Regions from separate parts of the Enterobacter sp. H2G27 genome, predicted to be linked through region 1. Evidence: predicted binding sites of a transcription regulator. Region 1 holds the regulator's gene; each other region holds the start of a gene.
What was found. Region 1 encodes CRP, which controls carbon source genes, mostly activating them, when cyclic AMP is high. Its sites were predicted from a motif close to ATGTGANNNNNNTCACAT; they were not measured.

Region 1 (5,113 bases):
TGCGTGAAAATTATGGCACCGTGCCAACGGCCGCCGTGGGCTACTCGCTGGGCGGCAATATGCTGGCCTGCTTGCTGGCCAAAGAGGGCGAAAGCGTGCCGCTGGAGGCCGCCGTCATTGTCTCCGCGCCGTTTATGCTCGAGCAGTGCAGCTACCATATGGATAAAGGCTTCTCCCGCGTCTACCAGCGTTACCTCCTCAACCTCCTGAAGGCCAATGCGGCACGTAAACTGAAGGCCTACCCGGATACCCTGCCGGTCAGCCTGCGCCAGCTGAAAAAGGTACGCCGTATTCGCGAGTTCGACGACCTGATCACCGCGAAAATTCACGGCTTCGCCGATGCGATTGACTATTATCGTCAGTGCAGCGCCATGCCGCTGCTCAGCAAGATCACGCAGCCAACGCTGATTATTCATGCCAAAGATGACCCGTTTATGGATCATCACTCGATCCCCGCGCAGGAATTCCTGCCCGACAACGTTCACTATCAGTTGACCGAGCACGGCGGCCACGTCGGGTTTATCGGCGGCACGCTGCGCCGCCCGAAAATGTGGCTTGAGGCGCGTATTCCTGACTGGCTAACCCCTTATCTGGACGGTGCAAAATGATTATTCCCTGGCAGGATCTGGCTCCCGAAACGCTCGATAATCTGATTGAAAGCTTTGTATTACGCGAAGGCACCGATTATGGTGAACAGGAACGCTCGCTTGAGCAAAAGGTCAACGATGTAAAGCGCCAGCTGAAAAGCGGCGACGTGGTGCTGGTGTGGTCAGAACTGCATGAGACGGTCAATATCATGCCCCGCAACGCGTTTCACGGCTGATCTTCCACCCTTTTCAGTCAGGGAGTTGCTATGTCTGCCAGACATCCGGTTATAGCCGTTACGGGGTCGAGTGGTGCGGGAACCACCACCACAAGCCTCGCATTTCGCAAGATTTTCGCCCAGCTGAATCTCCGTGCGGCGGAGGTCGAGGGCGACAGCTTTCACCGCTACACGCGTCCGGAAATGGACATGGCCATCCGTAAGGCGCGCGATCTGGGTAAACACATCAGCTACTTCGGTCCGGAAGCCAATGACTTCGGCCTGCTGGAACAAACCTTTATTGAGTACGGCCAGAGCGGTAAAGGGCAGTCCCGCAAGTATCTGCATACCTATGATGAAGCCGTTCCCTGGAATCAGGTGCCGGGAACCTTTACCCCATGGCAACCGCTGCCGGAACCCACTGACGTCCTGTTTTACGAAGGATTACACGGCGGCGTGGTCACCCCGCAACACGACGTGGCGCGCCACGTGGACCTGCTGGTCGGTGTGGTCCCTATCGTGAACCTGGAGTGGATCCAGAAGCTGACGCGCGACATGAGCGAACGTGGCCATTCGCGAGAGGCGGTAATGGACTCGGTGGTACGCTCCATGGAAGATTACATCAACTTCCTGACGCCGCAGTTCTCCCGCACCCATATCAACTTCCAGCGCGTGCCGACGGTGGATACCTCCAACCCGTTTGCCGCCAAAAGTATCCCATCCCTGGATGAGAGCTTTGTGGTTATTCATTTCCGCAATCTTGAAGGTATTGATTACCCCTGGCTGCTGGCGATGCTGCAGGGCTCGTTTATTTCTCACATGAATACATTGGTCGTACCGGGCGGAAAAATGGGGCTGGCGATGGAGCTCATCATGACGCCGCTGGTGGAGCGGTTGATGGAAGGGAAACAGATCGCATGAGCATGTTCCCTCTCCCTGTGGGAGAGGGTTAGGGTGAGGGCATCAACACGCACGATGCCCCATGGATCACGCCTCGATCACTTCATACGAATGCGTGATTTTTACCGCTTTCTCCAGCATTAACGCCACAGAGCAGTACTTCTCCGCAGACAGGTCCACCGCACGTGAAACCGCCGCGTCTTTCAGTTCTTTACCGGTGACCACAAAGTGCAGGTTAATATGGGTGAACAGACGTGGTGCCTCTTCACGACGTTCTGAGGTGAGTTTAACCTCACAATCCGTCACGTCATGACGACCTTTTTGCAGAATCGACACCACGTCAATGGCGCTGCATCCGCCTGCCGCCATCAGCACCATTTCCATTGGGCTTGGCGCTTTATCGCCGGAGTTACCGTCCATTAAAATCTGGTGCCCTGACGCGGACTCGCCCAGGAACGTTAAACCTTCAACCCATTTCACGCGCGCTTGCATATTCTTAAACTCCAACGTTGCATTTTTGGTGACAGATTACGCGTGCGTTACATTTCTCGCAATGGAAGGCGACCTGCATCATGCTGAAGCGAGACACCAGGAGACACGCGGCGAAAGCTATGCTAAAACACTCTGGATGCTACAGTAATACATTGACGTTACACATGTATGCAGAGGACATCAAACTTTACTGGCTGCGAAACGTTACGGTAGCCGACTTCCCAGGGTATGGGTAAGAATTCGATTGCAACCCCAGAGTCCGGATGCATCTGATGACTCTGGTGACAGCTTATAACAGAGGATAACAGCGCATGGTGCTTGGCAAACCGCAAACAGACCCGACTCTCGAATGGTTCTTGTCTCATTGCCACATTCATAAGTACCCATCAAAGAGCACGCTGATTCACCAGGGTGAAAAAGCGGAAACGTTGTATTACATCGTTAAAGGCTCGGTGGCAGTGCTGATCAAAGATGAAGAAGGGAAAGAGATGATCCTTTCTTATCTGAACCAGGGCGATTTCATCGGTGAACTGGGCCTGTTTGAAGAGGGCCAGGAACGTAGCGCCTGGGTTCGTGCAAAGACAGCATGTGAAGTGGCTGAAATTTCTTACAAGAAGTTCCGTCAGCTGATTCAGGTTAATCCTGACATTCTGATGCGTCTTTCTTCCCAGATGGCACGCCGTCTGCAGGTCACCTCAGAGAAAGTGGGTAACCTCGCCTTCCTGGACGTTACCGGTCGTATCGCGCAGACCCTGCTGAACCTGGCGAAACAGCCAGACGCCATGACCCACCCGGACGGCATGCAAATTAAAATTACCCGTCAGGAAATTGGTCAGATCGTCGGTTGCTCCCGTGAAACAGTAGGCCGTATCCTGAAAATGCTGGAAGATCAAAACCTGATCTCCGCCCACGGTAAAACCATCGTGGTCTACGGAACGCGTTAATTCCGCTTAAACGGCGTGCCATCGCAAGGTGTCACGCCGTTTTTGTCTCTATTCCCCATGTGGCGCAGGCTGATCTATCACCCGGAAGTTAACTACGCACTGCGACAAACGCTGGTGTTGTGTCTTCCTGTGGCCATAGGCCTGATCCTCGGACATCTTCAACAAGGCCTGCTGTTTTCCCTCGTGCCCGCCTGCTGCAACATCGCCGGTCTGGACACGCCGCATAAGCGCTTTTTCAAACGCCTGATCGTTGGCGGCTGCCTGTTTGCGGGCTGTAGCCTCGCCGTACAGCTTTTACTGGCTCGTGATATCCCGCTGCCGCTGATCCTGACCGTGCTGGCGATGACCCTCGGCGTCACGGCGGAAATCAGTTCGCTGCACGCCCGCCTGCTTCCCGCGTCGCTGATTGCGGCCATTTTCACGCTAAGTCTCGCCGGGAATATGCCGGTGTGGGAGCCGCTGCTGATCTACGCTCTGGGGACGCTGTGGTACGGGCTGTTTAACTGGTTTTGGTTCTGGCTGTGGCGGGAACAGCCGCTGCGCGAATCCCTGAGCCTGCTCTATGTGCAGCTTGCGGATTACTGCGAGGCCAAATACACCCTGCTCACCCAGCATACCGATCCGGAAAAATCCTTACCGCCGCTGCTGACGCGCCAGCAGAAGGTGGTGGATCTCATAAGCCAGTGCTATCAGCAGCTACACATGCTCGCCGCCAACAAGAACCACGAGTACAAACGCCTGCTGCGCACCTTCCAGGTCGGGCTGGATCTACAGGAACATATCTCCGTGAGCCTGCACCACCCGCAGGAGGTACAAAAGCTGGTCGAGCGCAGCCATGCCGAAGCGGTGATCCGCTGGAACGCGCAGACCGTCTCCGCACGCCTGCGGGTGCTGGCCGATGATATTCTCTATCACCGCTACCCCACGCGCTTTAACATGGATAAACAGCTCGGCGCGCTGGAGAAAATCGCCCGCCAGCATCCGGATAACCCGGTCGGACAGTTTGCCGCCTGGCACTTCAGCCGCATCGCCCGGGTATTGCGCACCCAGCGTCCGCTTTATCCCCGCGACCTGATGGCGGATAAGCAAAAACGGCTGCCGTTATTGCCCGCGCTCAAAAGCTATCTTTCTTTTAAATCTTCCGCCCTGCGCAACGCCGCAAGGATTAGCGTGATGCTCAGTACCGCCAGCCTGATGGGCATGGCGCTGCATCTGCCGAAGCCCTACTGGATCTTAATGACCGTGCTGTTTGTCACTCAGAACGGCTACGGTGCCACGCGGGTGCGTATTCTGCACCGGGCGGGCGGCACCATGGCCGGACTGATCATTGCGGGCGTGACGCTGCACTTCCACGTGCCGGAAGGCTATACCCTTGCAGGGATGCTGGCGATCACGCTGGTGAGCTATCTAATTATCCGCAAAAACTACGGCTGGGCGATGGTGGGCTTTACGGTGACGGCGGTATATACCCTGCAGCTGCTTACGCTCAATGGCGAACAGTTTATTGTCGCCAGGCTGATTGATACTCTGATCGGCTGCCTGATTGCCTTTGGCGGCATGGTCTGGCTCTGGCCGCAATGGCAGAGCGGGCTGCTGAGACAGAACGCCCACGACGCGCTGGAGGCCGACCAGCAGGCCATTCGCCTGATCCTGAGCGACGACCCGCAGCCGTCCCCGCTGGCCTATCAGCGCATGAAGGTCAACCAGGCGCACAACGCCCTGTTCAACTCGCTTAACCAGGCGATGCAGGAGCCGGGCTTTAATTCGCACTATCTGGCCGATATGAAGCTCTGGGTGACGCACAGCCAGTTTATCGTCGAGCACATTAACGCCATGACCACGCTGGCGCGCGAGCACACGATGCTGACGCCGGACCTGGCGCAGCGCTATCTGCAGTCATGTGAAATTGCGTTGCAGAGGTGTCAGCAGCGTCTGGAGTATGACGCGCCGGGCGAGTCGGGAGACTCAAACATTC
Region 2 (5,065 bases), 2.6 Mb from region 1:
CGCTGCTGGCTCTTCCGGGCAGCGAGTGGGAGAAAGAAGATTATCTGAACCTGATCGCCCAACTGGACGAGGAAGGCCACGACGACTTCACCCGCGTACGCGAACTGCTGGGTCTGGCGACCGGTAAAGACAACGGCTGGTACACCCTGCGTATTGGTGAGCTGAAAGCGATGCTGGCCCTGGCGGGTGGCGACCTGGATCAGGCCCTGGCCTGGACCGAGTGGACCATGGAATTCAACCAGTCGGTCTTCTCTGCCGAGCGCACCAACTATTACCGTTGCCTGCAAACCCTGCTGCTGCTTGCACAGGAAGAGGATCGCGAACCGCTGCAATACCTGAACGCTTTCGTGCGCATGTACGGTGCTGAGGCTGTAGAAGCAGCCAGCGCGGCCCTGAGCGGCGAAGCGCCGTTTTATGGCCTACAGGCTGTTGATAGCGATCTGAAAGCCTTCCCGGCGCACCAGTCGCTGCTGAAGGCCTACGAAAAACTGCAGAAAGCAAAAGCCGCTTACTGGTCAAAATAAGCGCACATAACATTACCAGCAGTAGGCGTATTCAATCGTCTGGGCTATATTACGGGGCAATTTCATTGCCCCGTTTTTTATTTTCTTCGGCAATGACTGTTGATTGTAATAATAAAGTTAAACATGGGTAAATATAATAATATTTACCTGGGCTTTACTGTTACTTTTTATGGTAAATACTCCATATTAATTAACTGTATCCGAGGTGGCTGAACGAAAAAATTCAACTCTTTTCATAACTTTTAAAATTTATTTTTATACAGATAATCAAACACTTACTCCGCATTTGCTGTAAATCCATACACACTGCGGGCCTATAAGCCAGGCGAGATATGATCTATATCAATTTCTCTTCTATAATGCTTTGTTAGTATCTCGTCGCCGACTTAATAAAGAGAGAGTTAGTGTGAAAGCTGACAACCCTTTTGATCTTTTACTCCCTGCTGCGATGGCCAAAGTTGCCGAAGAAGCGGGTGTCTATAAAGCAACGAAACACCCGATGAAGACGTTCTATCTGGCGATCACGGCTGGTGTGTTCATCTCTATCGCTTTCGTCTTCTACATCACCGCCACCACCGGTACTGCCGGAATGCCTTTCGGTATGGCCAAACTGATTGGCGGCATTTGTTTCTCACTGGGTCTGATTCTCTGCGTCATCTGCGGCGCCGACCTCTTCACCTCAACGGTGCTGATTGTCGTGGCAAAGGCCAGCGGAAGAATTACCTGGGGTCAGCTGGCACGTAACTGGCTTAACGTCTACGTGGGTAACCTGGTTGGCTGTCTGCTCTTTGTTTTGTTGATGTGGCTTTCTGGCGAGTACATGACCGCCAACGGTGGCTGGGGCCTTAACGTCCTGCAAACCGCCGACCACAAAATGCACCACACATTTATCGAAGCCGTTGCTCTCGGCATCCTCGCTAACCTGATGGTCTGCCTGGCTGTATGGATGAGCTACTCGGGTCGTAGCCTGATGGACAAAGCCTTAATTATGGTTCTGCCGGTTGCGATGTTTGTTGCCAGCGGCTTTGAGCACAGTATCGCGAATATGTTCATGATCCCAATGGGCATTGTCATCCGCGACTTTGCGAGCCCGGAGTTCTGGACCGCAGTTGGTTCATCCCCGGAAAGTTTCTCACACCTGACTATTATGAATTTCATTACTGATAACCTGATCCCTGTCACTATCGGGAACATTATCGGTGGGGGTCTGTTAGTTGGGTTGACATACTGGGTCATTTACCTGCGTGGCGACGATCATCATTGATGGTTTTCTCAGGCAGTAAATAAAAAATCCACTTAAGAAGGTAGGTGTTACATGTCCGAGCTTAATGAAAAGTTAGCCACAGCCTGGGAAGGTTTTGCGAAAGGTGACTGGCAGAATGAAGTAAACGTACGTGACTTCATTCAGAAAAACTATACCCCGTATGAAGGTGACGAATCCTTCCTGGCTGGCGCAACTGACGCGACCACCAAGCTGTGGGACAGCGTAATGGAAGGCGTTAAACTGGAAAACCGCACTCACGCGCCAGTTGATTTTGACACCTCCGTTGCTTCCACCATCACTTCTCACGATGCTGGCTACATCAACAAAGCCCTTGAGAAAATCGTTGGTCTGCAGACTGAAGCACCACTGAAACGCGCAATCATCCCGTTCGGTGGTATCAAAATGGTTGAAGGTTCCTGCAAAGCGTATAACCGCGAGCTGGATCCAATGCTGAAAAAAATCTTCACCGAATACCGTAAAACCCACAACCAGGGTGTATTCGATGTTTACACCAAAGACATTCTGAACTGCCGTAAATCTGGCGTTCTGACTGGTCTGCCAGATGCGTATGGCCGTGGCCGTATCATCGGTGACTACCGTCGCGTTGCGCTGTACGGTATCGACTTCCTGATGAAAGACAAGTACGCGCAGTTTGTTTCCCTGCAGTCCGACCTGGAAAATGGCGTAAACCTGGAAGCGACTATTCGTCTGCGTGAAGAAATCGCTGAACAGCACCGCGCGCTGGGTCAGATCAAAGAGATGGCGGCGAAATATGGCTGCGATATCTCTGGTCCTGCTACCAACGCTCAGGAAGCTATCCAGTGGACCTACTTCGGCTACCTGGCCGCAGTTAAGTCTCAGAACGGTGCAGCAATGTCCTTCGGTCGCGTATCCACCTTCCTGGATGCCTACATCGAACGTGACCTGAAAGCAGGCAAAATCACCGAGCAAGACGCTCAGGAAATGATTGACCACCTGGTCATGAAACTGCGTATGGTTCGCTTCCTGCGTACCCCTGAATACGATGAGCTGTTCTCCGGTGACCCAATCTGGGCAACTGAATCCATCGGCGGTATGGGCGTTGACGGCCGTACTCTGGTAACCAAAAACAGCTTCCGCTTCCTGAACACCCTGTACACCATGGGTCCTTCTCCGGAGCCGAACATCACCGTTCTGTGGTCTGAAAAACTGCCTCTGAACTTCAAGAAATTCGCGGCTAAAGTGTCCATCGATACCTCTTCTCTGCAGTACGAGAACGATGACCTGATGCGTCCGGACTTCAACAACGACGATTACGCTATCGCTTGCTGCGTAAGCCCAATGGTTGTTGGTAAACAAATGCAGTTCTTCGGTGCGCGTGCAAACCTGGCGAAAACCATGCTGTACGCAATCAACGGCGGCGTTGATGAAAAACTGAAAATGCAGGTTGGTCCTAAATCTGAGCCGATCAAAGGCGATGTGCTGAACTATGATGAAGTCATGGAGCGCATGGACCACTTCATGGACTGGCTGGCTAAACAGTACGTCACTGCACTTAACGTTATCCACTACATGCACGACAAGTACAGCTACGAAGCCTCTCTGATGGCGCTGCACGACCGTGACGTTATCCGCACCATGGCGTGTGGTATCGCAGGTCTGTCCGTTGCTGCTGACTCCCTGTCTGCAATCAAATATGCGAAAGTTAAGCCAATTCGTGACGAAGACGGTCTGGCTATCGACTTCGAAATCGAAGGCGAATATCCGCAGTTTGGTAACAACGATTCTCGCGTTGATGACATGGCGGTTGACCTGGTAGAACGTTTCATGAAGAAAATTCAGAAACTGACTACCTACCGTAACGCTATCCCGACTCAGTCTGTTCTGACCATCACCTCTAACGTTGTGTATGGTAAGAAAACCGGTAACACCCCAGACGGTCGTCGTGCTGGCGCGCCATTCGGCCCAGGTGCTAACCCAATGCACGGTCGTGACCAGAAAGGTGCGGTTGCCTCTCTGACTTCCGTCGCTAAACTGCCGTTTGCTTACGCGAAAGATGGTATCTCTTACACCTTCTCTATCGTGCCAAACGCGCTGGGTAAAGACGACGAAGTGCGTAAAACTAACCTCGCGGGTCTGATGGATGGTTACTTCCACCACGAAGCGTCCATCGAAGGTGGTCAGCACCTGAACGTGAACGTCATGAACCGTGAAATGCTGCTCGACGCGATGGAACACCCTGAGAAATATCCTCAGCTGACCATCCGCGTATCTGGCTACGCAGTACGTTTTAACTCCCTGACTAAAGAACAGCAGCAGGACGTTATCACCCGTACTTTCACTCAGTCCATGTAAGTGGAATTGACTGAAATCACGCGTTAACAAGCGTACAATAAAGGCTCCACGTCAGTGGGGCCTTTTTAGCACCCTCTCCACCTCAGTCTCTTTTGTCCGCTATCTATACTTAATGGATAACAGCCAAAACAGACTTAACACAGCCGGCTTTGAGCTGTGCATACACAGGCCCGGGACGGGCCGATGATGGAGATATCACCGCAATGTCAACTATTGGTCGTATTCACTCCTTTGAATCCTGTGGCACCGTTGATGGCCCGGGCATCCGCTTTATCACCTTTTTCCAGGGCTGCCTGATGCGCTGCCTGTACTGCCATAACCGCGATACCTGGGACACGCACGGCGGCAAAGAAGTGACCGTTGAAGACTTGATGAAAGAGGTGGTGACTTACCGCCACTTTATGAACGCGTCCGGTGGCGGCGTCACCGCATCCGGCGGTGAAGCCATTCTTCAGGCTGAATTTGTCCGTGACTGGTTCCGCGCCTGCCACAAAGAAGGCATACATACCTGCCTGGATACCAATGGCTTTGTACGTCGCTACGATCCGGTGATTGATGAACTGCTTGAAGTGACCGATCTGGTGATGCTCGATCTCAAACAGATGAACGATGAGATCCACCAGAACCTCGTTGGTGTCTCAAACCACCGCACGCTGGAGTTTGCCAAATACATAGCCGACAAAGGCATCAAAACCTGGATCCGCTACGTGGTTGTTCCTGGCTGGTCAGACGACGACGACTCCGCGCACCGCCTGGGGGAATTCACCCGTGACATGGGCAACGTCGAGAAAATCGAGCTTCTGCCCTATCACGAGCTGGGTAAACATAAATGGGTGGCCATGGGCGAAGAGTACAAACTCGATGGCGTGAAGCCGCCGAAAAAAGAGACGATGGAACGCGTGAAAGGTATTCTCGAGCAGTATGGCCACAAGGTCATGTATTA
Region 3 (5,113 bases), 2.6 Mb from region 1:
CCGGAATGGCGGACTCAGATTTCAGACCGGCGTCAACCAGTACTACGTCTTTGTCGATAGCAACAACAACACCGCGAACGATGGAACCCGGGCGGGTTTCGATTTCTTTTAAGGATTCTTCAAACAGTTGAGCAAAAGATTCAGTCATGTTTAATCTTCAGGTTAATATTAACGTCCACCTGGCTCCGTGCCGGATGGGGTTGTTTCACATACCCGCCGTCAATCCATTGCAGCGGGGGTACTGCTAAATCGGTCGCGATTACGCGAGTGCCAGTTTTTGGCGCGCATATTGTAGCGCTTTTTCAATCACTTGCTCAATAGTTAAACTGGTTGAATCCAGAACTAATGCATCTTCTGCTGGAACAAGTGGAGCGACGGCGCGGTTACGATCGCGGTCATCGCGCTCTTTTATCTCGGATAAAAGGCGATCAAAGTTAACACTAAACCCCTTCTCCTGCAACTGAAGCATGCGGCGCTGAGCGCGTTCTTCCGAAGAGGCGTCAAGGAAAATTTTCACAGGTGCATCAGGGAATACCACGGTTCCCATATCGCGTCCGTCCGCGATCAAACCCGGGGCTTCACGAAACGCGCGCTGACGACGTAACAACGCCTCACGAACGCGCGGGAAGGCCGCTACCTGAGAGGCCGCATTCGCCACTTCCTGAGTACGGATTTCCCCGCTCACGTCTTCCCCTTCAAGGATCACTTCCAGGTTGCCATCGGTCGACACGAAACGCACATCAAGATGCGCGGCCAGCGGAACCAGCGCTTCTTCTGACGCCACGTCCACGTGATGATGTAGCGCAGCCAGAGCCAGCACGCGATAGATTGCTCCCGAATCTAAAAGATGCCATTGCAATGCTTCCGCCATCGCTTTGCACAGAGTCCCTTTCCCTGCGCCACTCGGCCCATCAATGGTGATTACCGGGGCAATTGCCGTCATCTTTTTCTCCTTAAATAAGGCATACCGTTTACATGAACGCCGCGCATTATACGCGTCAACGTGCGCAACTGTTACCTTTGCGTGCAAATTACGGATTGATTGAAGCAGAGTGTAGAAGAAATGAACGGAAGTGTTCGTCAGGAAGCGTAAGGAAATGCCGCATCAGGCGATGCGGCAAGATGTTATCAGGCCAGCGTGCTAATGCGTGCCAGCTGTTCGAAGTAGTCCGGGAAAGTTTTCGCCGTACATTTCGGGTCAAGGATGGTCACAGGCGTGTCTGACAACGCCACCAGCGAGAAGCACATCGCCATACGGTGATCGTTGTAGGTTCCGATCTCGGCAACCTGCAGTTTTGCAGGAGGCGTGATGCGAATGTAGTCTTCGCCCTCTTCCACCTCAGCGCCGACCTTACGCAGCTCGGTCGCCATCGCGAACAGACGGTCAGTCTCTTTTACGCGCCAGTTGTAGATATTACGCAGCGTGGTGGTGCCTTTTGCAAACAGCGCCGCAGTGGCAATGGTCATCGCCGCATCCGGAATATGGTTCATGTCCATGTCGATGGCATTCAGATCGCCATGGGTACAGGCGATGAAGTCATCACCCCAGGTCACAACCGCGCCCATTTTTTCCAGCACGTCCGCAAAACGTATGTCGCCCTGCACGCTATTGCGACCAATACCGGTGACCTTCACGGTACCGCCTTTGATCGCACCCGCAGCCAGGAAGTAAGAAGCCGAAGAAGCGTCGCCTTCAACCAGATAGCTGCCCGGAGACTGGTACTGCTGCGCTCCACGCACCACGAAGCGCTGATAAGACTGGTTTTCCACCTCGACACCGAAGGTTTTCATCAGGTGCAGGGTGATATCAATATAAGGTTTGGAGACCAGTTCGCCTTTAATCGTAATAACCGTATCCTGCGGTGCCAGCGGCGCGGTCATCAGCAGTGCCGTCAGGAACTGGCTGGAGACGCTGCCGTCAACCTCGACATGACCGCCGTTAAAACCACCGCGCAGACGCAGTGGCGGATAGTTTTCCTGCTCCAGATACTCAACCTGCGCGCCGCCCTGACGCAGGGCATCCACCAGATGGCCAATCGGACGCTCTTTCATGCGAGGTTCGCCGGTCAGCACAATGTTGTTGCGCCCAAGACACAGGGCCGCCGCCAGCGGACGCATCGCGGTACCCGCGTTGCCCAGAAACAGCTCAAGCTCTTCATCCGTCTGCAGCGCGCCGCCGCTGCCGGTCACTTCGCAGCGGGTACGATCGTCGGAGAGAATGTAATGAACACCCAACGCTTTCAGCGCATTGAGCATATGGCGTACGTCATCGCTGTCCAGCAGGTTTGTAAGGACGGTGGTGCCGTTTGCCAGTGCTGCCAGCAGCAGAGCGCGGTTCGAGACACTTTTTGAACCAGGCAGATTAATGGTGCCATCTACCCGCGCGATAGGTTGTAACGTCAGGGATTCCATGAAAACTTAACTCTCAACTCAACATAATAAAAACCCCGCAGCAGGCTACGGGGGTGAAAACAGCGCTATTAACCGTGGCGACGTTCGAAGTCGATCATGAAATCCGTCAGAGCTTTAACGCCTTCCAGCGGCATAGCGTTATAGATGGAGGCACGCATGCCGCCAACGACACGGTGACCTTTGAGCGAATGCAGGCCTGCCGAGAAGGACTCTTCAAGGAACACTTTATCCAGGCTGCTGTCCGCCAGCTGGAACGGCACGTTCATCCGGGAACGGTTAGCTTTCGCCACATCGTTGCGATAGAAATCGCTTTTGTCGATCACGCCATACAGCAGTTCAGCTTTCTGCTGATTCACCTTGTCCATCTGCGCCACGCCGCCGTTTTGCTTCAGCCATTTGAAGACCAGGCCTGAAAGATACCAGGCAAACGTTGGTGGGGTGTTGAACATAGAATCGTTATCGTTCAGCACGGTGTAATCGAGAATCGACGGGCAGGATGTATGTGCTTTACCCAGCAGGTCTTCACGCACGACGACGATAGTCAAACCGGCCGGACCGATATTTTTCTGCGCGCCCGCATAGATAACGCCGTAGCGGCTGACATCAATTGGCGCAGACAGAATGGTGGAGGAGAAGTCGGCGGCAACCACGACATCGCTGCCGAAGTTTGGCGTCTCGTCGATGGCAATCCCGTCAATGGTTTCGTTCGGGCAGTAGTGCAGATAGGCTGCGTTATCAGAAAGCTGCCACTCGCTCATTGGCTTCACGGCGCGCAGGCCATCAACGGTCACTTTGGCGTCGATAACATTCGGCGTGCAGTATTTATGCGCTTCTTTAACGGCGCTCGCAGCCCAGTAGCCCGCGTCAACGTAGTCAGCCGTCGTTTTGTCACCGAGGATATTCAGCGGAACGCCTGCAAACTGGCCGCGTCCACCGCCGTGGCAGAACAATACTTTGTAGTTCGAGGGAATATTCAGCAGATCGCGAAAATCCTTTTCTGCCTCTTCGGCCACCTGAATAAACTCTTTACCACGGTGGCTGATTTCCATCACCGACGTACCGAGACCGTTCCAGTCACAGAGTTCCTGTTGAGCCTGTTTAAGCACGTCTGCCGGTAACATTGCCGGACCTGAACTGAAATTAAAGACTTGAGCCATTTCCCTTCACCACGCTAAAAGCCATAAGTTATAACTGTGGATATCGGTTTTATCATTCAGTGACACGCGCCGCAATGTCTAAAACTTATGACCCGTGAAATGTGTCCCGCGTCACACAAAACAATCTGCCGCCTCGCCATCACAAAACCGACAAAATGGCTGTCAGGTGATGCGTTTGGCCCGGCTAACCTTCGTCCATTCCGGATTTGCACAGCGGGGGCATAATTGACGCTCCCCCGGGTGCATCGCGAGCACATGACTACATCTCACGCAGGCATACTCGCCTGACTCAGGTACGGTTCTGAAACGCTCGATCAGCATATCCGGCAGGATACACAGTCCCGGCTTCACCTCGTCGTCAGAATAGTAATAGACGCTGATCTGCCCGTTGGTCTCCATGATCGCCAGACGCACCTGCCCGAGCTGTTCAACGCTATTCAGTCGTAGCTCCATAAAGAACTCGAACTCGGTCATATTGGCGCTTTGTACATTTTCCCAGGCCAACTGCCCGTCCTCGACGATAACGACCGGCTTCCCCTCAAGCAGATCTTCCAGCTTTTCGCTTTTCGACATCAGCCACATGACAAGGCGATAAAGAAGCGCCAGTGAAACAAAAACGATAAACACCGGCACCATCGGCACATCATCATAGAAGGCGACATCCCCCGCCGCCGAGCCCAGCGTCAGGATGATCAACACCTCAAAGAGCGACATCTGCCGTACGCCGCGACGGCCGGTGATTTTAAGAAACATGAAGACAAGTACGAAGGTATACAGGCTGCGGAGCGCCACTTCGCCCAGAAATTCAGGAGGAACTTTATCAAACGCCATCCGCTGGAGATCAAATGCTTTCATTTTTCTATGCCTTAACAGTCAGTTACTGCCACTAAGCATAGCCCAGCCATTTATTTTCGCCGAAGATAGCACCCGTCACTCAAAACCCGTATCATTGCGCGCTTTACGTACGATAAAAGTGAACGCCATGACTCAAACGTTTATCCCCGGCAAAGATGCCGCTCTGGAAGATTCCATCGCTCGCTTCCAGCAGAAACTGACCGACCTGGGTTTTAACATCGAAGAAGCCTCTTGGCTCAATCCGGTGCCTCACGTCTGGTCCGTGCATATTCGCGATAAAGACTGTGCCCTGTGCTTTACCAACGGTAAAGGCGCGACAAAAAAAGCGGCACTGGCCTCTGCGCTGGGTGAGTATTTTGAGCGTCTGTCCACCAACTATTTCTTCGCTGACTTCTGGCTGGGCGAGACCATCGCTAACGGCCCGTTCGTTCACTATCCAAATGAAAAATGGTTCCCGCTGACCGAAGACGACGAACTGCCGGAAGGTATTCTCGACGCACGCCTGCGTGCCTTCTACGATCCAGACAACGAACTGACCGCCAGCATGCTGATCGATCTGCAGTCTGGCAATGAGGATCGTGGGATCTGCGCCCTGCCGTTTACCCGTCAGTCTGACGAGCAGACCGTCTATATCCCGATGAACATCGTCGGCAACCTGTATGTGTCCAACGGCATGTCCGCGGGTAACA
Region 4 (5,113 bases), 970 kb from region 1:
GGGCCGCTCCGATCCTCTCGAAGGATTTAACCGCTCCATGTATAGCTTAAACTACAACGTGCTGGACCCGTATGTGGTTCGCCCGGTGGCAGTGGCATGGCGCGATTATGTTCCACAGCCCGCGCGTAACGGGTTAAGTAACTTTACCAGCAACCTCGAAGAGCCTGCGGTAATGGTGAACTACTTCCTGCAGGGCGACCCCTACCAGGGGATGGTCCACTTTACCCGCTTCTTCCTGAACTCCATTCTGGGGATGGGCGGCTTTATTGACGTCGCAGGCATGGCGAACCCGAAACTTCAGCGTGAACAGCCGCACCGTTTTGGTAGTACGCTGGGGCATTATGGTGTCGGTTACGGCCCTTACGTTCATCTGCCGTTCTATGGCAGCTTCACCGTGCGTGATGACGGCGGTGATATGGTCGATACGCTGTATCCGGTTCTGTCATGGCTGACCTGGCCGCTGTCGGTGGGTAAATGGACGGTAGAAGGGATTGAAACCCGCGCGCAATTGCTCGACTCTGATGGCCTGCTGCGCCAGTCTTCTGACCCGTACATTATGGTACGTGAAGCGTACTTCCAGAATCATGACTTTATTGCCAACGGCGGTAAGCTGAAGCCGGAAGAGAATCCAAACGCGAAGGCGATCGAGAACGAACTAAAAGATATCGATTCTGAGTAAATAAAAAAGGTGAGCAATGCTCACCTTTTTTGATTCTGTCGCGATTAGAACGCGTAGTTGAAGTTCGTACCGAACAGCCAGGCTTTACCTTCAGAGGTAAACTCGTAAGGGCCTTCCTGGAACGTCACTTTCTGACCGTGCATATAAGATACGCCCGCATCGATGGATGCATTCTCGTTGAACGCATACGTCGCGCCCGCGCTTAACCAGAAACGGTCCTGATCCGGAATGGAAATGGAACGTTTGTCTGCCGGAACCGGGCTGTCGTCAAATGCGATACCGGAGCGGAATGTCCAGTTTTTATCGTAGTAGTAGGTGGTACCCAACGCAATACGATAGGCGTCGTGGAAGCTTTCGTCCTTATAGAACAGCGTCTGGCCATTGGTTCCGGTCGCTTTCAGCTCCTGGAACTGGCTCCAGCTGGTATAGGCCAGGCTATAGTGGATAGCCCATTGCGGCGCAACACGGTTGTAACCGGACACTTCCCACATTTCTGGCAAATGCAGTGACAGTGAACCTGGAACGGTCTGGTTGGACGTTCCCCAAGGAATGGTTGTACCCGCACCAGGAACCAGGTTGTTCACAGGCGTCAGGATGCCGCTCTTGTAATCGCCGTCGAAGTCAATTTTCACTTCGGAACGATAGGTCAGGCCCCAACGGTTGTTTTTGTCCAGCTCGTACAGGATACCGGCGTTCCAGCCATAGCCCCATTCATCACCTTCAAGACTGGCAATTTTATTGCTGTTTTTAGGCAGGCGCGCAGTCTGTTCCCCGGAATAACGTTCGATTTTGGCATCGGCGTAGACGGCATCAAAGCCCAGACCAAAGCTCCAGTTATCGTTCAGGCGATACGCACCGCTCAGGTTGAGGTTCAGCGTAGTAAGGTCTGTTTTACCGCCGTATTCACCAGCCGGGTAGTTGTTATTGAACTCGGTAGCCAGGCCGTAGTTAGACGTTACGGATGCACCCCAGCCAAACTGTTCGTTAATAGGCGCAACGAAGTGCAGGTTGGGGATCCATGCTGTTGGGGCAATGTTGTCCGCTTTAAGGCTCGCACCCGTATAAGGCGACTTACCAGAAACGTTGACATCAGGGTCGATATAAACCGCACCGGCAGAGAAAGTCGGACGATCGAACATCATGATCAACGCGGGGTTACGACTCGCGTTACCCGCATCATCAGCAATAGCGCCTTCCCCGGAATACGCACGGCCAAGGCCAGAGGAAGAAAATTCGTTTAACTGAAAGCCCGCTGACCAGGCGGAAGTGGAGACGAGTGCCACTGCGACTGCCAGCGCAGTCTTGTTGAACAGGGTTTTCTGGCTCATGACCATAACCTCATTGAGTTATTTTTATTCAATAATTGTTACATACCGTAACAGGAGCGCGAAGTGTAGGGTCTGAGGTATGACAGACAAATCAGACCAGTGGCCAGAGTATAGGTCTGACCAGCCAGAATGTTGCAAGTTTGTTTATTAATATTTTCAAACATGTTTCGCGAAACGAGATCTGGTTGGCAAAATTGTGACCATCGCGACTCACCCAAAAGGGTGGTTTTTGTTCTGGATCATTTTTTAGTGTGATATTGGTCACTTATCCGTTTTTGCACCATTAACGGCTGGAGAGAGCCCGCGCCGGGGCGTAAAATATCAGCATCGTGTTTATCTCGCGCGCTGCGCGAATACAGAGGAAATTGAGCTATGAGTAAATGCAGTGCTGATGAAACCCCGGTTTGCTGCTGTATGGATGTTGGGACCATCATGGACAACTCCGATTGCACCGCGTCTTACAGCCGTGTGTTCACTAACCGTGCCGAAGCGGAAGAGACCCTGGCCGCGCTGAGCAAGCGTGCGCGTGATGTTGAATCCGATCCGTGTGAAATCAAGTCGACCTTCACCGAAGTGGAAGGCGGCGTGAAGCTGGACATCGACTTTGTTTTCGCCTGCGAAGCAGAAACGCTGATTTTCCAGCTGGGTCTGCGTTAATCCTTTTTGCCCGGCGGCGCTTCGCTTGCATGGGCCTACGATTGTGTAGGCCGAGTAAGGCAACGCCGCCACCCGGCAACAAACCGCACAAATGCCCCTGCCATGCAGGGGCATTTTCTTTTTCTTCTCTGTGTTTTAGCTCGCACTTTTTCGTTTCCCCGATTGGCTGAATGTAAAAAAATGGTTAAGACTATTATCAGGTCAGACCACTTTATGTTTGCGAAAAATTTTTTACAGGGGAGTGTTATGAGTCAGGCATTACCGCTAATTACCCGTCAGGGCGATCGCATTGCCATAGTCAGTGGATTGCGAACGCCATTTGCGCGTCAGGCAACGGCGTTTCATGGCATACCGGCCGTTGACCTGGGGAAAATGGTAGTGGGGGAGATGCTGGCTCGCAGCGAAATTCCGCCTGAGGTCATCGAACAGCTGGTGTTCGGTCAGGTCGTGCAGATGCCTGAAGCCCCCAACATTGCGCGGGAAATCGTCCTTGGTACCGGGATGAATGTGCACACCGATGCCTACAGCGTCAGTCGCGCCTGCGCAACCAGTTTCCAGGCCGTGGCGAACGTCGCCGAAAGCCTGATGGCGGGGACTATCCGCGCCGGGATTGCGGGCGGGGCAGACTCCTCTTCGGTGCTGCCGATTGGGGTCAGTAAAAAGCTGGCGCGTATCCTGGTCGATGCCAACAAAGCCCGTACGACGGGTCAGAAACTCAAACTCTTCTCGCGTTTACGTCTGCGCGATCTGATGCCCGTGCCACCTGCCGTAGCGGAATACTCCACTGGCCTGCGCATGGGCGATACCGCCGAGCAGATGGCGAAAACCTACGGCATTACCCGTGAAAAGCAGGATGCGCTGGCGCATCGCTCGCATCAGCTTGCGGCAAAAGCCTGGTCGGAAGGCAAGCTGACCGACGAGGTCATGACCGCCTACATTCCGCCCTATCGCGAACCGCTTGCGGAAGATAACAATATTCGCGGCACCTCGACGCTGGCGGATTACGCAAAGCTGCGCCCGGCGTTTGACCGCAAGCACGGCACGGTGACGGCGGCGAACAGTACGCCGCTGACGGACGGGGCCGCCGCCGTGATCCTGATGACCGAATCCCGCGCGAAAGAGCTGGGCATCACTCCCCTGGGCTATTTACGCAGCTATGCCTTCACCGCCATTGATGTCTGGCAAGACATGTTGTTAGGTCCGGCATGGTCGACGCCGCTGGCGCTGGAGCGCGCGGGGCTGACGATGGCTAATTTAACCCTGATTGATATGCATGAAGCGTTTGCCGCGCAGACTCTGGCAAACGTTCAGCTACTGGCAAGCGAGCGTTTCGCGCGCGATGTGCTGGGCCGCGCCCATGCCACAGGCGAAGTGGATCAGAGTAAGTTCAACGTGCTGGGTGGTTCTATCGCCTACGGTCATCCGTTTGCCGCCACCGGTGCGCGAATGATCACGCAAACATTACATGAACTCCGTCGCCGGGGCGGCGGGTTTGGCCTCGTTACCGCCTGTGCGGCGGGTGGCCTTGGCGCAGCAATGGTTCTGGAGGCTGAATAATGGATATGCCATCTGCATTTAATCTGACGGTTCGCCTCGATAACGTGGCCGTTATCACTATTGATGTGCCTGATGAAAAGATGAATACCCTGAAGGCCGAATTTGGTGTTCAGGTGCGCGCGATGCTAAAGCAGATCCGCGAAAACAAAGCCATTCGCGGCCTGGTGTTTATCTCTGCCAAACCCGACAACTTTATCGCCGGGGCGGATATCAACATGATCGACCGGGCGCAAAACGCACTGGAAGCCGAAGAGCTGGCGCGTCAGGGCCAGCAGGTAATGTCGGAGATCAACAGCCTGCCGATCCCGGTTATCGCAGCGATCCACGGCGCCTGTCTGGGCGGCGGGCTTGAGCTGGCGCTGGCATGTCACAGCAGGATTTGTACTGACGATGCAAAAACCATTCTGGGCCTGCCGGAAGTGCAGCTGGGCCTGCTGCCTGGCTCCGGCGGAACGCAACGACTGCCGCGCCTCGTGGGCGTCAGCACGGCGCTGGAGATGATCTTAACCGGTAAACAGCTGCGTGCCCGTCAGGCGCTGAAAGCCGGTCTGGTCGATGACGTCGTGCCGCAGTCTATTTTACTGGAAGCCGCCGTCGAGCTTGCGCTGAAAGGGCGTCAGGCAAAACGACCTCTGCCGGTCCGCGAGCGCGTTCTGGCTGCTCCGCTGGGAAGAACGCTTCTGTTCAACATGGTGGGCAAAAAGACTGAACAAAAAACCAAAGGCAACTACCCGGCGGCAAAGCGGATCCTGGACGTGATCGAAACCGGGCTGTCGCAGGGAAGCAGCAGCGGCTATGCCGCGGAGGCCAAAGCCTTCGGCGAACTGGCGATGACGCCGCAGTCACAGGCTCTGCGCAGCATCTTCTTCGCCAGCACGGACGTGAAAAAAGA

Region 2: focA (formate transporter FocA) is a predicted target of CRP. The motif match lies at 855-872, and genes of this name have one in related genera.
Region 3: serC (3-phosphoserine/phosphohydroxythreonine transaminase) is a predicted target of CRP. The motif match lies at 3,669-3,686, and genes of this name have one in related genera.
Region 4: ACW9E7_RS13870 (YfcZ/YiiS family protein) is a predicted target of CRP. The motif match lies at 2,257-2,274, and genes of this name have one in related genera.

What each region holds. Positions count from the first base shown of each region.
Region 1 is NZ_JBSVSI010000001.1:3,901,509-3,906,621, forward strand. It holds gene ACW9E7_RS18655 (hydrolase) at 1-608, shown strand, start outside; gene ACW9E7_RS18660 (YheU family protein) at 605-823, shown strand; gene ACW9E7_RS18665 (phosphoribulokinase) at 854-1,723, shown strand; gene ACW9E7_RS18670 (OsmC family protein) at 1,790-2,194, opposite strand; gene crp (cAMP-activated global transcriptional regulator CRP) at 2,506-3,138, shown strand; gene ACW9E7_RS18680 (YccS/YhfK family putative transporter) at 3,196-5,113, shown strand, end outside.
Region 2 is NZ_JBSVSI010000001.1:1,272,372-1,277,436, reverse strand. It holds gene ycaO (30S ribosomal protein S12 methylthiotransferase accessory factor YcaO) at 1-524, shown strand, start outside; gene focA (formate transporter FocA) at 931-1,788, shown strand; gene pflB (formate C-acetyltransferase) at 1,840-4,122, shown strand; gene pflA (pyruvate formate lyase 1-activating protein) at 4,326-5,065, shown strand, end outside.
Region 3 is NZ_JBSVSI010000001.1:1,278,112-1,283,224, reverse strand. It holds gene rpsA (30S ribosomal protein S1) at 1-148, opposite strand, end outside; gene cmk ((d)CMP kinase) at 260-943, opposite strand; gene aroA (3-phosphoshikimate 1-carboxyvinyltransferase) at 1,129-2,412, opposite strand; gene serC (3-phosphoserine/phosphohydroxythreonine transaminase) at 2,481-3,569, opposite strand; gene ACW9E7_RS05960 (DUF421 domain-containing protein) at 3,732-4,424, opposite strand; gene ycaO (30S ribosomal protein S12 methylthiotransferase accessory factor YcaO) at 4,552-5,113, shown strand, end outside.
Region 4 is NZ_JBSVSI010000001.1:2,936,272-2,941,384, reverse strand. It holds gene mlaA (phospholipid-binding lipoprotein MlaA) at 1-679, shown strand, start outside; gene fadL (long-chain fatty acid transporter FadL) at 724-2,007, opposite strand; gene ACW9E7_RS13870 (YfcZ/YiiS family protein) at 2,380-2,664, shown strand; gene fadI (acetyl-CoA C-acyltransferase FadI) at 2,911-4,221, shown strand; gene fadJ (fatty acid oxidation complex subunit alpha FadJ) at 4,221-5,113, shown strand, end outside.